DNA from 2 places in the Paenibacillus sp. OSY-SE genome. Region 1 is predicted to be linked to the other one. Evidence: riboswitches for the same ligand, from Rfam matches in the RefSeq annotation. Region 1 holds a riboswitch; the other holds the start of a gene.
The links. A riboswitch is a leader RNA that binds a small molecule or an ion and turns the genes downstream of it on or off. The one in region 1 is predicted to bind glycine.

Region 1 (8,035 bases):
ATGCCTAAAATTGTGTAGCTCAACGCCCATACCCACGCTGCATTTGTGGCCCACATTAGACCCTTCCTCCTGTTTATTCAAAGTTTCAATACAATTGAGCATTCTAACGCCACGTAAGTTGCTATAATGTCTTTCCAGGTTCGATTCTCTCAAGCAGGGTATACGGCTTCGTCTCCCATACTTCGTATGGAATGTAGCGGCCCTGCATGGCGTCCAAGATTCGTGATTTAAAATGGGGCCGCTTCACAAAATCATCAATATTCGCTTCGGATAATTCGATAAAGCGCGCTGCCTTTATTTCACTGTCCTGCTTGACGATATCGCCGCGGACATGGTGTGCACGGAAGACGACGGACACAATGTCACTCGTCTGATTGAAATAAACCCCTGTAATCCCGAGCGGTTCAATGATGATGCCCGTCTCCTCCTCGACTTCCCGACATACTGCTTCATGCAGAGGTTCACCTTCCTCCACTTGTCCCCCTGGCATCTCCCACGTATTAGATCGATTATGGGTTTGCACGAGCAACGTATGTCCCGCTTCGTTCTGAATCAAAGCGGAGACGGCTACGATGTGCCTCGGCACATCCGACATTACAATTCCCCCCTCATAGATGATGTTAAAAAACGGCCACTTTAAACACGATATGCATTATTCTGGCTTTACGCTTTCAATAGCCGCGAAGAAAACGTCCAAAAGCTCTTTATCGAACTCTGCTCTCACATACTCACCTATCTGGTCCAATTCTGCATCCGTTCCATATTCCAAAACCGGGCGCCCTTCGCACTTCAATACGGTACAATTGAACTTCTCTTGTACTTGCTCGATGACAAAATCCTGATCCACTAACGTCATTGGTCCCTTCACAGCAGCCTACCCCTTTATTTTCTTATTCTAGCAATCTTTCCAGCATTCATGTTCAACATTTCTTCGACTTCGATGCGAACTAATGAGTTAGGCGATCCACCGCCTGTATAGATACATTCCAATTCGGTTACTTTAGGGTCGATCAAAAACAATGCATCATATCCAAAGGAGGGCACTCCACCTGCAGGATAGCCTGTTCTCTCCAGCACCTCCGCTTCTTCAGCCAGCCTCGGTCGATCGATGTCGAGCGCTTTGCTTACTCTCGAAGTGCTTGCCCGGTCCTTTCCATGCACGATCGCAACAATTAATCTGCCTGCGTTATCTATCATGCAAATGTTTTTGACGAATTGATCTTCCGATCCGTTTACAGCAATAGCCGCGTCTTTCACCGAGTGGCAAGACTGCTCCAACACCAAATGCTCGGCTTTCAGTTGATTCGCAGCAATAAACTCATTCATTTTTTGTTCAAACTTGTACATATTTATTTGACCTCTCCTTAGCTGGAATTCAAGTTCACTAAGACCTCGCTGCCTCAGTCCTCGCTGCTTTTCGTTTTCTTATTTATATTCCATCCATTACCCTCCGCCGCAAAAAACTGATGTTGCGATGTTCCTGCCCGGTGATTAGTCTTCAATACAGAGCCTTTTCCATAGATAGCGCTAACAGCTTTGTGGCATAGCCTTTGCGCCGCTCAGACGGTCGAATACCATTGTAATGTCGGACTGACTAATTGCAAATCGTCCACAATAACATCCCTATAATTCTCTGGTTCATCATTGCATATTCTGTATACTCTCTAAATCACCTATATTAATTACCGTTATCTCATCGTCACAGGCAAAATCGATAAAGTATAGACTTTTCTTATCCCCCGTCTTCAAAGCGGGATCATTGAAATCTACCGTTTCTAATTCATTTCCGTTCTTCTTTACGATATACGTTATTCTTGTAGCACCATAAGAATCAGAAAGATTAGCATGCTTCTCACCATAATTAGCCAGAAGTTGTTCTAATGAATCTCCTAAACCAATTTCTCTGTACGTTTGAAATCGATTCGATTGATTATCATTAATGGATAGGAAAAATTGGACCACGACATCATCTCGATAAGCGATGCGCAATCCGCCATATTGGTACAGGTTAAACTGGATTTTGTCCTCTTTGCCGTACAGCTCCGTAATTTCTTGTTTAGTCATGCCTATATGTAACAAGTCTCCCGTTTTGGTGTCTATAATTTGAAGGTCGTCGCTTGTATATTGGTCAGGCTCGTATTGCGTTTTTATGACCGCTTCACTATCATCGGTGTTGAGAGATACAGTGAATAGCAATATTAAAATAATGATGCCAAAGATGCTTGAATGCAGTCTAGTTTGTCTGTTCAATCGAATTCTCCTCAAGCATCACTCCGGGTACTTCATCCTCTTCCATCGCCACAAAATGATACTCGTCTCCCGGAATTTTAAGCAGCTGTCTCGCTGATTGGTCTAAGCCAATCGGTTTAAACAAGACCTCATATAGTAATTCCTCAGACTTGCTTATTTCTTCTGCTTTGCTTGTTAGTTTGTAGTTCATACACCTTACATCCATTCTAGTAATTTTTAAGGAGATCTGTCTTTTAGCTCTTTCCGTCTGTTAATTAGGTCGCAAAGTTTACCAGCTGTCTTAACACAGTATGTCCTCTTTTCAATTATAACAATTTTTTTCATAAATAGAGCAACTTCATCAACATCATTATTAGTGTAAAATGATAAGTCAATTCCTTCAATCTCAAATCACTGTATCGTTCGTGATCGTCTTCCTCGTTCATTTCTTTCTTAATATATGGTATTTCTAAGTTTTTTAAGCTTATGTTAATCGTAACCTTGTTCAGTATTTCTTCTTTACTAACTTCGAATTTTTGGTCAGAGATGTAGCCAAATTCACTGTACAGAATACAGTCTATATGCCGTTAGCCGCCCAATCCGTACACCCTGCTCTATATTTTCCAATGGGGCTTGCTTCGACCGTAGTAGTTCTTATATATGATTCCAGACACCACGCTCTATATCCTTTCTTGCGAATGCAAAAACACCCCCCACTGATCGCATAACGCGATTACTGGGAGGTGTCGCTTGCTATCTCGCTGCTTGTGCTTAATCGATAAGCTCCTGATATTTCTCCGCGCTTAACAAATGCTTGAGCGCTTCCTCCATGCTGCCTTCGATCTCGAGTTCGGCAAGCCAACCACCGTCGTAAGGCGCGCTGTTCACCTGTTCCGGCGCATCCTCCAGCCCGGTGTTCACCTTCGTAATCTTTCCGCTGACAGGACAATACAGCTCCGATACCGTCTTTACCGATTCAATTGAACCCATGCTGTCACCCGCAGAAAGCGTGGAACCGATTTCAGGAAATTCAATAAATACGATATCTCCCAATTGAGCCTGTGCATGATCGGAAATTCCGATGCGTACGGTGCGTTCATCGACGACGAAAGCCCACTCATGTTCTTCGCTGTACAATAAATTCTCTTTCACTTCACTCATGCTAACGCCTCATTTCTTCATCATAATTGTAGTTGGTAGTGTAGATACGCATGTAAAAAAAAGACAAGAAAAGGCCTTATTCGCCCTCTTCTCTGTCCTCGGTACCTGAGAGTTTGTGCTCGATCCTGCCGATATGGACACGATCGAATTTACCCCTTGGGTGGCTAATGCGCTCTCCAGAGCTGCGTCAGATGACGGTACATGTACCTGAGAGATTAATTGCCAATCGGCAGGTTGGCAGCTTGCTCCTTCGGTGCCGGCACAAGGAACCCCGTGTCGGTCTCTCCCAATCATCTTCATCCGCGTTGTATGAATTTAACAAGGTTGCATTTTACATCAATCTAGGTTGTTCAAAAACACGCATCTATAGCGTAGTTCAGCCTTCGATATATGTCAATATTTCGGACAACATTTTTTTCAATCCGCAAAAAATGGATTGACAATGTGTGGAAGCATCAAGTAATAATGTAGGTATAACAACTGCACACGCGAATGATGGTAAGGGGAGAGATTACCGCACTCAGGTAACGCCGAAGGAGTAAGCCCATACGGGTGAATCTCTCAGGCAAAAGGACTTTTACCGGACGCATCTCTGGAGAGAACTCTTTCACTAGAGTCACCCAAGGGGAAACTCGGAACGTTCGCGTATGCGAATGCGCGAGGTAACTCTCAGGTACAAAGGACAGAGCGGAAGGAATACAGTAGGCGCAGGCATGCTGGCTTTCTTCTGCCTGTCTTTTTATTTTATCAATACCTAACTAATAAGACGATCGAGGTGAAGTCATGTCACAGTTAAAAAGAACACCGATATTCCCGTTATACGCCGACTATCCCGGCGCTCGCTGCATCGACTTCGGCGGATGGGAACTGCCGGTGCAATTCAGCGGCATTCAGAAGGAACACGAAGCCGTCCGCACTCAGGCAGGCTTGTTCGACGTCTCCCATATGGGCGAATTTATGGTAAGCGGTTCTTCGGCAGAAGCCTTTCTGCAGCACGTGACGACGAACGATGTCACCCGTCTCGTCGACGGGAGAGCACAGTATTCCCTCTTATGCAATCCGAACGGAGGCGTCGTCGACGATATTCTCATTTATCGGCTGGCTGCAAATCATTACATGCTGGTGGTCAATGCTTCCAACATTGACAAGGACTTCGCATGGCTTCAAGAACATCTCCCTGCCGACGTCGTCCTAGAGAATAAGTCTGACAGCACGGCATTGCTCGCGCTGCAAGGTCCTAATGCGCAAGCGATCGCGGCTCATGTTACGGACGCGCCGCTGGCTGAGCTGAAGCCTTTTCAATTTGTGACGGACGCTGCCGTCTGCGGCGTGCGCGCCTTGATTTCCCGTACCGGGTATACCGGGGAAGACGGATTTGAGCTGTATGTAGCAGCAGAAGACGCGCCTCAGGTATGGACAGAGCTAATGAGAGCAGGCGAAGCGCACGGGCTTGTACCTGCTGGGTTGGGAGCGCGTGATACGCTGCGGTTCGAAGCGAAGCTTCCGCTATATGGGCAAGAAATATCGGCCGACATTTCGCCGCTTGAAGCAGGACTTGGTTTCTTCGTCAAGCTGGATAAGGGAGACTTCATCGGACGGGAAGCACTCGCCAGCCAGAAGGCTGATGGGCCTCGCCGCAAGCTTGTCGGAATTGAAATGATAGACAAGGGCATTCCACGCTCCCACTATCCTGTATTAATCAACGAGAATCCTGTTGGCGAGGTAACGACGGGAACGCAGTCCCCTACACTCAAGCGCAATCTAGGCCTTGCCTTAATTGATGCCGCTTACAGTGAGCTGGATACGGAAGTAATGGTCGAAATTCGCGGGAAGCAGCTGAAGGCCCGTGTCATCAAAGCCCCATTCTACAAAAGAGCGACGAACTAAACAGAAGGAGCGAATCCAACTATGAAGCATCGCTATATCCCGATGACGGCACAGGACCAAGCGGACATGATGAAGGTCATCGGCATCTCCTCCATTGAGGAACTATTTCAAGATATCCCTGCTTCCGTTCGCTATCCGGGCGTTCTGCCGATGTCCGAGGCGCTTGACGAAGCAGCCCTGCTGAAGCATATGAAGGAATTGGCGGATAAGAACGCCGACTTTGAACGATATACCAGCTTCTTGGGCGCCGGTCTCTATGATCATCATGTGCCTGTCGTTATCAATCACGTGGTGTCCCGTTCTGAATTCTACACGGCGTACACCCCGTATCAGCCTGAAATTAGCCAAGGTGAACTGCAGGCCATCTTCGAGTTTCAATCGTACATTTGTGAATTGACTGGTATGGCTGTGGCCAATGCCAGCATGTACGACGGTGCTACTGCTCTGGCAGAAGCAGGCGCACTGGCCAGCGGAGCGACGAAGCGCAAGGAACTCATCATCTCGCGCGCTGTCCATCCGGAAGCCCGCCAAATCGTGCGCACGACTGCGCGCGGTCTGAATCTCGATGTCGTGGAAGTCGATTACAAGGACGGCGTCACCGATCTGGAGGAGCTGCAAGCTCTTGTGTCGGAGGACACCGCAGCCGTCATCGTTCAATCGCCGAACTTCTTCGGCTGCATTGAGGATTTGCGTGCTATCGAGCCGATCATTCACAGCAAGAAAGGATTGCTCGTCGTCAGCACCAACCCGATCACCTTGGGGCTGCTGGAAACGCCGGGCAAGCTGGGCGCGGACGTCGTGGTCGGCGATGCGCAGCCGTTCGGCATTTCCGCTTCACTTGGCGGCCCGACATGCGGCTTCTTCGCAGTGGCAGAACCGCTCATGCGACGGATGCCGGGACGGATCGTCGGACAGACGAAGGATATCGATGGCAAACGCGGATTCGTCTTGACGCTGCAAGCCCGAGAGCAGCACATCCGGCGCGAGAAGGCAACGTCCAACATTTGCTCCAATCAGGCGCTGCTTGCGCTGTGCGCATCCGTTTATTTGTCGACAATGGGCAAGACAGGAGTTCAGCAAGTCGCGAACCTGAATGTGCAGAAGGCTCATTACGCCGCTGGCGTATTCGCACAACAATCCGAGCTCGCGCTCGCTTTTGACGCGCCTTTCTTCAATGAGTTTGTCGTTAAGCTGCCTGATGGCGCAAATATAGATGACGTTCAAGCAAAACTGCTGGATAACGGTTATATCGGTGGATACGACCTGGGCATAGCCTATCCTGAACTGCAAGGTCATATGCTCGTCGCCGTTACCGAGCGAAGAACGAAATCCGAAATCGATCAATTTGTGAACCGATTGGAGGCATGTCTATGAAACCGGACAAAAAGCTCATCTTCGAACTCAGCAAACCCGGACGTGTCGCCTATTCTTTGCCTGAGCTCGATGTTCCCGAGGTCAATCTCGGAGAACTGATTCCCGAATCTATGCTCCGCAGTCAACCTGCCGAGCTGCCTGAAGTGTACGAGGTTGATGTAATCCGCCATTATACGGAGCTTTCGCGCCGTAATTTCGGCATCGATAATGGCTTTTATCCGCTTGGTTCCTGCACGATGAAGTACAATCCGAAGATTAACGAAGATGTAGCCCGCTTCACCGGCTTCGCGAAGATTCACCCGTATCAGCCGGAACAGAGCATCCAGGGAGCATTGGAGCTGTTATATACGCTTCAGAACGATCTCGCCGCGTTAACAGGCATGGACCAAGTGACGCTTCAGCCTGCGGCAGGCGCCCATGGCGAATGGACGGGCTTGATGATGATTCGCGCCTACCACGAGAGCCGTGGCGAGACCCGGACGAAGGTCATCGTGCCAGATTCCTCGCATGGTACGAACCCAGCCAGCGCAACGGTTGCCGGCCTCGAGACGATTACGATTCAGTCCGACGACAAAGGACTGGTTGACCTTGATGCGCTCCGTGCTGTCGTCGGTCCCGATACAGCCGCGCTTATGCTGACGAATCCGAGCACGCTCGGCTTATTCGAAGAGCATATTGTCGAGATTGCCGAGATCGTCCATGAAGCAGGCGGCCTTATTTACTACGACGGCGCGAACTCGAACGCGATTATGGGCATTACCCGCCCGGGAGACATGGGCTTCGACGTCGTGCACTTGAACCTGCACAAGACGATGAGCACTCCGCATGGCGGCGGCGGTCCGGGTGCAGGACCTGTCGGCGTGAAGAGCAAGCTCATTCCGTTCCTGCCGAAGCCAATCGTGGCCAAGAAAGAGGATGGAACGTATGGATTAAACTACGACAGGCCCGAATCCATCGGCCGCGTTAAAGCATATTACGGCAACTTCGGCATTCTCGTTCGCGCCTACGCGTATATCCGCACATATGGGCCGGAAGGGTTGCGCCAAGTGTCTGAATGTGCCGTGCTTAATGCGAACTATATGATGCATAGACTGGCGCCTTATTACGAAATCCCTTACCCTGGCGTGTGCAAGCACGAATTCGTCATGTCAGGCAGAGGGCTGAAGCAATACGGTGTCCGCACGCTGGATGTCGCCAAACGTCTTCTCGACTTCGGCTTCCATCCGCCAACCATCTACTTCCCGTTGAACGTCGAGGAATGTATGATGATCGAGCCAACTGAGACGGAAAGCAAAGAAACTCTCGACTCGTTCATCGACACGATGATTCAAATCGCGCAGGAGGCAGAACAGAATCCGGAGCTGCTGCTCAATGCGCCACACAA
Region 2 (8,035 bases), on a different contig from region 1:
ATAATAAGGTCTGGTTCAATGCTCACGATCGCTTCAAGGTTGGGATCTTGAGAATTGCCTAAATTTTGTGTGTTGTTCAAGAGATCAGCTACATGAGGGAGAAACTCTTTTCCTTTTTGGGTGACAGCACCTACAGGAGTAATTCCCAAAGCAAGCAAATCGCTCGTAAAAGGAATGGATAGCACCGCAATCCGTTTGTCTGATCCTGCTGCTTTGGCATCCTGCTTATTATCGATGGCATCAGCTTGAGACAGTGTTGCTTGCTCCGTTCCGCCTTGTGTATTCGTCGACGCTGCCCCGCTGCAAGCCGTAACAACCATTACTAGCAAACAACATATGAAAGTAAACATCATGGTCCGATGGCGTGTAAACATTTCGAAAAAACCCCTTTGAGTTGAATTATTATGTATGATGATAATGATAATCATTATTATGACAACATTCCTCTGAAAAATCCATGTCATATCTTTAGATTTGAATTTGGATTATCTTCACCTTAATGCCGTGAGCAGCGTCACCGCTTCGTCCAACTGCTGATCGATAGAACGTGGAGCATATACCATCCATTTGTCCCAATCCAACACATATACCCGATTATGCTTGACCGCCGGATGCTGGCTCCAGCCCTCGCTCGCTTGCCATTCTTTTAATCTGCTTTTTGCCTCTCCTTCCGTCTTGACCACGATGAAAAGATGATCGGTTTCGTAATCAGATAGATTTTTTGTGGTTGCAGACGTCCAATTGAAGACCGTACCAGGCGTATGCTTATCCATTTCTTTTCGTATCCGCTCTGGAGGTGTTAATTGCAAGGAACGATAAAACACATGCCCGATGTTGCGTGCGCCGTAAAGCTTCACTTCGTTATCGACAAGCGTGAGCAGCCCGACCGTTCCATCGCCGATAACCGCTTTTACTTTTTTTTGCTCGCGTTCCGCTCTCTGTTCGTGGCGTTCAATCCACTCTCGAGCTGCCTGTTCTTTGCCCACAAGCCGGGCTATTTCATGCAAATGTCCGAACAAGTCCAATCGCGTCCAGGGAATCGTCACAACCGGTGCAATGTCACCTATATACTTTCTCATTTGCAGCGAAATGTGGTCCTTGCATAAAATCAAATCAGGCTTTTGCTTCAATAAAGTTTGCCTGAAGTCTTCCCATACCCGATCATAGACCGGCTTGGTCATGGATGGCGATTCCTTATCGATGTGTGTTGCGAATGGCTTTACGCCTAGCGTTAATAAATGATCTGTATAAGGATGCGAAAGAGATACGATATTGCTATGATGTTTCTTAATGTACACGGTTGGCGCTATGCCATTGTACACTTTGAACCTCCTGCTGAAATAAAACTCATCTTTATATCCAACATCACGGGCGATGTCACGAATTTTCTCACGCGATACCAGCAAGTGCACCTTTGCCTGGTTCATACGCAAATCGGTCAAATACTCGATTGGGCTTTTCTTCAGTTTTTGTTTAAAAAGCTGGGAATAGTACGAGGGGTGCATACCCGCCATGTCCGCCAGCTTCCCTAGGGTGATATCCGTATGATAAGTCTGCTGCATGTACTGAATCGTGCCTTCTAGCGATTTTTCGGTGCGCTCGGAAATAGGCGCCGCTTTGTTATCCAATAGTACGCACAGCAGCTCATGCAAGTACAATTGCTTGCGTGAATCTTCCATTTCGTTTAGAGAAGCTCTGCCCCTAGTCAATAATTGAATCAGATGCCGAACGCGTTGGTACTGCTTGACCCGTATTTCCCCATGTTCGGGAAGCGTTGACTCCTTCTCATACACTCTTCTCAGCTCGGTCCATTCCGTAACGCGAAACATGTCAAACGCAATTCTGCACAGACTCAGACATTGAGTCGGGTCGCTCTCAGCTGCAAGTGCGAAGCCAGCAGGCAACAAATAAACGGATTTCCGTGATAGATCTATCGGTTGAAGTTCATCGTTCATGTATAATTTTCCGTGACCCTCCGTCACGAACAATAAGGTATGAGAAGCAAGCTCATGTCTCTCCCAGCCCGACGTAGCATCGACTGCTATGCATTCGATTTGTTTGATTTGAAGCAATGCTTTATGTAAAAAAATATGATGTTTCCCTTCGTCCACTTCTCTTTCCTCCAGCTTCATCTAAATCTAAACATAATGATTTTTCGATATGAGTAAGAATGATTCTCAATGTCAGGTTCTTATTTTCTCATGCTTGGTTCCATCTGTCCAATGTTCACAGCACAGAATTAACAAGTTGCCTTGATTTACATAAAAAAATCTCGTCTCCCTAAGAGACGAGATGAACTCACGGTACCACTCTTGATAACAGATTGAACAACAAAAGAAGCAGCTCCAACCTTTTATCCTCTCACTTTTTATGTGTTTTCATATGCTTCAGATAAAGACGAGTTTCCGTCACAACCACACCGGATAGACCTAGCAGCGCGACGAGGTTCGGCAGAGCCATTAAGCCATTCACAATGTCCGAGAGCTGCCAAATCAGCTCAAGCTTGATGAACGCGCCCAGACCGATCAGGACGATGAACACGATGCGGTAAGGCAGAATGGATTTGACTCCAAATAAATATTCCATGCAACGTTCGCCGTAATAATTCCAGCCTAGAATCGTGGTAAAAGCGAACAGTATAAGGCAAAACATCAAAATGATGGATCCATACGGCATAGCTGCATCAAACGCCGCTTGGGTCATCTCTGCCCCATCAGTCGAGCCGTTCCAAACCCCGGTTATAATCAATGTCAATCCCGTCAGAGAACAAATAATAATCGTATCGAAAAATGTGCCCGTCATGGATACAAGCCCTTGCTCCGCAGGCCACTTCACCTTTGCCGCAGCTGCCGCAATCGGAGCGCTGCCCAGACCAGATTCATTGGAAAATACACCTCTTGCGATACCATTCCGAATCGCCATCATGACCGTTGCGCCGAGGAATCCGCCCCCTGCTGCTGTCGCGTTAAAGGCGCCATGTAATATGAGCGACAGCGCATGAGGAATCTGATCCGCAAAAACAATAAGGACAATGCTGCTCGCTATCAAATAAATAATGGCCATCACAGGTACGACTTTGGTCGTTACATGCGAGATGCTCTTGAGCCCCCCAATTGTCACCAATGCTGTCAAAAGAGTCACAACACCCGCCGTAACAACTACGGGGATGCCCAAGCTTGACTGCGCGGAAGACACGATTGCATTGATTTGCGGGAAGGTGCCCACTCCAAACAGTGCAACCAATACTCCGCTCACGGCGAAGAAAACGGCAAGCGGTTTAAATTTAATGCCCAAACCTTTTTCAATGTAATACATAGGGCCGCCCGATATCTGTCCATTATCGTCAATCTTCCGAAATTTTACGGCCAATAGTCCTTCTGCATACTTGGTTGCCATTCCAAAGAACGCCGCCATCCACATCCAAAATAACGCACCAGGTCCACCTATTTTAATCGCAGTAGCTACCCCGACAATGTTGCCCGTACCGATCGTTGCCGCCAAAGCGGTAGCCAGCGCACCAAAGCTGGTTACGTCACCTTCGCCTTCATTTTTAGCTTTGAACACGAGCTTTAGGGCAAGAGGCAGACGAATCACCTGCAGCAATCCAAGGCGGAATGTAAATATAATTCCCGTTCCTACCAACAAAATAAGAAGCGGCGGCCCCCATACAAAACGATTCACGCTGCCTAACCATTGTTCTATCATGTGCATAGAAATTCCCCTCATGATCTTTATTTATTGCCGAACGACATGAAAAAGAGCCAAATCGGTTGATTTGACTCCGGGGACATTTTTGCAGAATAGCAAATACGAGAATAAGTGAGATTAGTCACAATTCCAACGCAAAACGATGCCTGCACTTCTGCAATCCCTGTCCTTTTACCTGAGAGTTTTAACGTGTGAAATCACCCGTATTGCCCCTTCGGTGCTCCATGACGGAGTCTCTCCAGAGTCCTGTCCATCTACGGTCCTGCTTGCATTGCATTCGAATTCTTCATTCGATAATTCAAGCGCCTGAGAGCTTTACCCCTTCGGCCAGACTGCTGCCTGTCTCCCGTAAACTTCATCCAGCTATAAAGTTTTATACTACATTATAGAGAACAGACTATCATTTCGCAAGGCTGATTAAATGGTAATATATCCCCCGAGGCTCTCTTTAGCCTTCACTTATGCACGTTCATGAATATATGCAATGAATATGCAATAAAAATGTACATTATGCGTATTTCTCCCTTTTCTACCCATAGAGCATAATTGATGGGCCTCCAGGGTGAATAAAAAATCTCGCCTCATGAAGAGACGAGATGAACCCGCGGTGCTATTCATTTTATCGAATTAGGCTAAATCTTTCACTCCGGCAATCGGTAAACAGCGAACGGCTCTCCATAGCGGAAAGGATAACTGATTTGATCCAGCTCTTCCAGTTGATTCGCATCCAGCTTTATCGAGATGCTGTGCAGATTCTCCTCTAGTTGTTCAACCTTTGTAGCACCAACGATAACGGTTGACACGGAAGGTCTGTGAATGAGCCAAGACAGGGAAAGCGCACCGGGAGTGCAGCCTAAGTCGTGAGCAACACTGCTAATATTTCTGCTCAGAGCAATGCGGTCATCATTAAGGAACTTACTAAAATTAGGATCGGTTTCCGCCCGCGAACCTTCCGGTACCGCTTCCGTAGAACTGTATTTCCCGCTCAAAATACCACCGGCCAGCGGAAAATACGGGATGATGCCAATCCCCTGATCCTGACATAGAGGGACGAGCTCTTGCTCTGAAGTCCGATCGGCGAGAGAGTAGCTTGTCTGAATGGACACATAGCGGTTCAATCCAAGGTGCTCACTAATACCTACAGCCTTCATCAACTCCCACGCGGCATAATTCGACGCCCCGATGTATCGTATTTTTCCCGAACGAACCATGTCGTCCAATGTTCTTAACGTTTCTTCCAGCGGTGTATGGGGATCGAACGTGTGGATTTGATAGAGATCGACATAATCCGTCTTCAACCGCATCAGACTGTTGTCCAGCTCTTGCTGCAAGTGGCAGCGCGACGACCCGCGATCATTCGGACCTTCCCCGCGAACTAACCCGGCTTTTGTCGCCAACACCACGTTATGACGTCTTCCTTCCAATGCCTGTCCGATAATTCGCTCTGATTCGGAATTCGCATAAATATTGGCCGTGTCTATAAAATTGATCCCGTGATCCAAAGCCTTATGTATAATTCGGATCGAGGTCTGTTTGTCGGAACGTTTCCCGAATGCGTTCGTCCCTAATCCTAATGCAGACACTTTCAACCCGCTATTGCCAAGGCGGCGAAAATTCATGATAACCAGCTCCTCTTTTCAATATTCATAGTGCTGTTTATATGTAGCAATTATACCATAATGGAACAAACTTACGATTGGAGAAAGGACGTTGAACTTGCTTAGGCTGAGCAACCATTCGTTGCTTGCAGAGCGAACGGCGTTTCTATAATTCCCCGACAAATGTATGGATTGCAAAAAAGCCGTTCCCTGGTTAAATTCCGAGAAGCGGCCTTAGTTTCATCTTGTCTGATTGGAATATTGCAGAGGAGTCAGACCTGTCGTTCTCATAAAAAGCTTCCCCAATCCGGACTCATCCGCCACCTTCTCCATAAAGGAAGGGACGATTTCCATTTTTAGAAAAGATAACAGTTGTCCCCATTGGCAAGAGTGCCTCTCTCCCACAGGGAATATTTGAATGTCGCCTGATGCGGCAATCCCTTCCTGACTGCCTGCATTTTCGAATGCATGCAGCTTCATCGGACTGCTCTGAACTTGCGTTTGTTTTTTATTTTTTGTATTCTTTACTTACCGGTAAGTATTAACAGAAGAAGAAGGAGCCCAGTCTGTGAACAATACGGAGACTTACAAAAGAATCGTAGACACCACCTACGCCCTTTTTGCCGAGCATGGGATTGATAAGACAAGTATGGCCATGATTGCCAAGGAAGTAGGTATTACCAAACCGGCCGTCTATTATTATTTTAGCTCTAAAGAAGAACTAGTGGATTTTCTGTTCGAGGAAATATGTAAAGAAATCGATTTTGCAAAGTATTTTACGATTGAAGCATATACGAAAAATAATTTCCAAGCGAAGTTGTTGTCCGATGGCTTTAAAATGATTCAGGATCAAGAGAATGATGCTTTTTTCTCTCGGGTCATTAACGAGTATATCTTGGTTTCCATCCGAAATGAAAAATATCGCCAAACGTTTTACAGCATTACAGAAGGGTTCATGAACGGGTTCGTTGACTTATTAACGAAAGGTGCGCAATTCGGAGTCGTTACGAATGAGAAGCTGACAACCAAGGCACAATTACTCTCGATGGTTATTGATAACATCGGCAATTATATGCTCATGGGATTCAATATCGATTACAATGAGATTTGGGCTGAAGCCGTCCATAATGTGTTCAAAAGTGAAGATTAATCTCGATAGCCAGATCGTAGTTTAAAATGTCAATTGCAAAGCGCAGGGGCGGTCTCAAAAGTAGTTTTTCTACTTAAGGGACTCCCCCGCTTTTTGTTTCGTTAGATTTTTCTCATCAAGGCTTCAAGCGGCCCTCGTGTAAATCTGCTTCTCCAAATGTACGATAACAAAGCGCTTGCGGAAAAGAATGCGAGCGAATAAAGGATCGAAAACGCGAGCGTCTGATTTTCTAACTTTCCTAGGAGTGCCAATAGACCTATCCCTATAAATACATGGCTTATATAATGCGTCAGAGCCAGCTGACCAGTCCTGACCATCGTGATGGTAAACCAGTGATCGGTGAATTTTTCGGCGAAATAGATACAGACAACAATCACTGCCACCGCTGTGCTTGAACTGGATAATATATAAAATAGATTAGGCGGATAAGTCTTGGTTGAAAACAGAAATTGTGCTGCATCGAGTCCGATGGCCGAGCTGGAAACCTTGATGAGATAAAAAGCAAGAGCCTCCAAGACGACAGCTGTTATTATCGAGTAACATACGATTTTTTTGCGATAAGCACGGTCCATTACATTCTGTCTCCCCAACCACATGCCAAGCAGGAAGAAGCAGAACCATGGAAACAGCGGATGATATCCGTTGTACAGCAAATTGCGAAGGAATCCTTTGATTGTCCAAAAATCTAAGTAATCCATAAATGGCAGCAACGGGTTCCAGCCTTGCCAATAATTAAGCGCGATCTGCATAAGTTGAGCGGTGAACAGAAAACCCAGAAAAGCTGTAAGGATCGTCTTGTTCGAGGACAAGATGAAAAAGGAGGCAATCAGCATATACAGGCCGTAATAATGTAAAATGTCTCCGCTCCAACCAAAGAGGTACAGCAGCATTCCTACACTGAATAAAAACAAAGAACGCTTCCAGATGCTTTGTCTATAATCTTGAATGAGTAAAGGATTATTAGAGGTTCTTGCTTTCCTAGTCATTAATGAAATTCCAACCCCTGCTAACACGACAAATACAGCAGATGCCCTTCCTTCAAACAAGCCTGCAAAGGCAATAAGCCAATCGGGTCCATTTTCACCTGCATTCATTACTGTCTTAAAATTCACAATCATCATGCCAAGCATCGCGAATGCCCTTGCTATGTCAAATCCAACAATTCTTGACGAAGGTGCGCTCATGTAATCCCCCTTTCTGATGAATCAAACTTTACTTACCTACCGGTAAGTAAATAGTACACGCAAAGCAAAGCAAAATCAAGTGGCATGCATAATAATGAAAATAACAAAAACGAACCCGCAACAACCGCGGATTCGAATTCGCAATATCATCGGCAACAAAATCACTTTTTCGCTATTTTAACGCAAGTTTCTTTTTCCACGTCAGTTTGGCCCCTAAGCAGAGTCCCTTTTTTATTTTCTTGAAAATGATGTTTCAGACAAAAAGAACAGCAGCCCAAACAGCATAAACATGCCGATGCCTCCGATCATAAACAACGCCATGAGCCATCTGAAATTATCCTTTAACAACTGAAGGATTGTATGAAGAAATATACGGATAGGAACAGGCTTTTTCT

Region 2: it holds a riboswitch for glycine, as region 1 does, so the genes downstream of both, A372_RS0112050 (amino acid carrier protein) here and gcvT (glycine cleavage system aminomethyltransferase GcvT) in region 1, are expected to answer to the same signal.

Annotation. Positions count from the first base shown of each region.
Region 1 is NZ_ALKF01000166.1:36,687-44,721, forward strand. Features, by position in the region: gene A372_RS0109020 (hypothetical protein) at 1-56, opposite strand, end outside; gene A372_RS0109025 (NUDIX hydrolase) at 122-595, opposite strand; gene A372_RS0109030 (hypothetical protein) at 653-868, opposite strand; gene A372_RS0109035 (aminoacyl-tRNA deacylase) at 883-1,347, opposite strand; partial or broken gene A372_RS37290 (GNAT family N-acetyltransferase) at 1,508-1,576, opposite strand; gene A372_RS0109040 (hypothetical protein) at 1,642-2,250, opposite strand; gene A372_RS0109045 (hypothetical protein) at 2,234-2,440, opposite strand; gene gcvH (glycine cleavage system protein GcvH) at 3,001-3,390, opposite strand; glycine riboswitch at 3,577-3,689, opposite strand; glycine riboswitch at 3,883-3,977, shown strand; glycine riboswitch at 3,978-4,086, shown strand; gene gcvT (glycine cleavage system aminomethyltransferase GcvT) at 4,174-5,277, shown strand; gene gcvPA (aminomethyl-transferring glycine dehydrogenase subunit GcvPA) at 5,299-6,651, shown strand; gene gcvPB (aminomethyl-transferring glycine dehydrogenase subunit GcvPB) at 6,648-8,035, shown strand, end outside.
Region 2 is NZ_ALKF01000175.1:44,792-52,826, reverse strand. Features, by position in the region: gene A372_RS0112060 (ABC transporter substrate-binding protein) at 1-374, opposite strand, end outside; gene A372_RS0112055 (AraC family transcriptional regulator) at 492-2,111, opposite strand; gene A372_RS0112050 (amino acid carrier protein) at 2,362-3,711, opposite strand; glycine riboswitch at 3,862-3,960, opposite strand; gene A372_RS0112045 (aldo/keto reductase) at 4,350-5,327, opposite strand; gene A372_RS0112040 (hypothetical protein) at 5,547-5,786, opposite strand; gene A372_RS0112035 (TetR/AcrR family transcriptional regulator) at 5,875-6,456, shown strand; gene A372_RS0112030 (DUF418 domain-containing protein) at 6,558-7,640, opposite strand; gene A372_RS38585 (MFS transporter) at 7,872-8,035, opposite strand, start outside.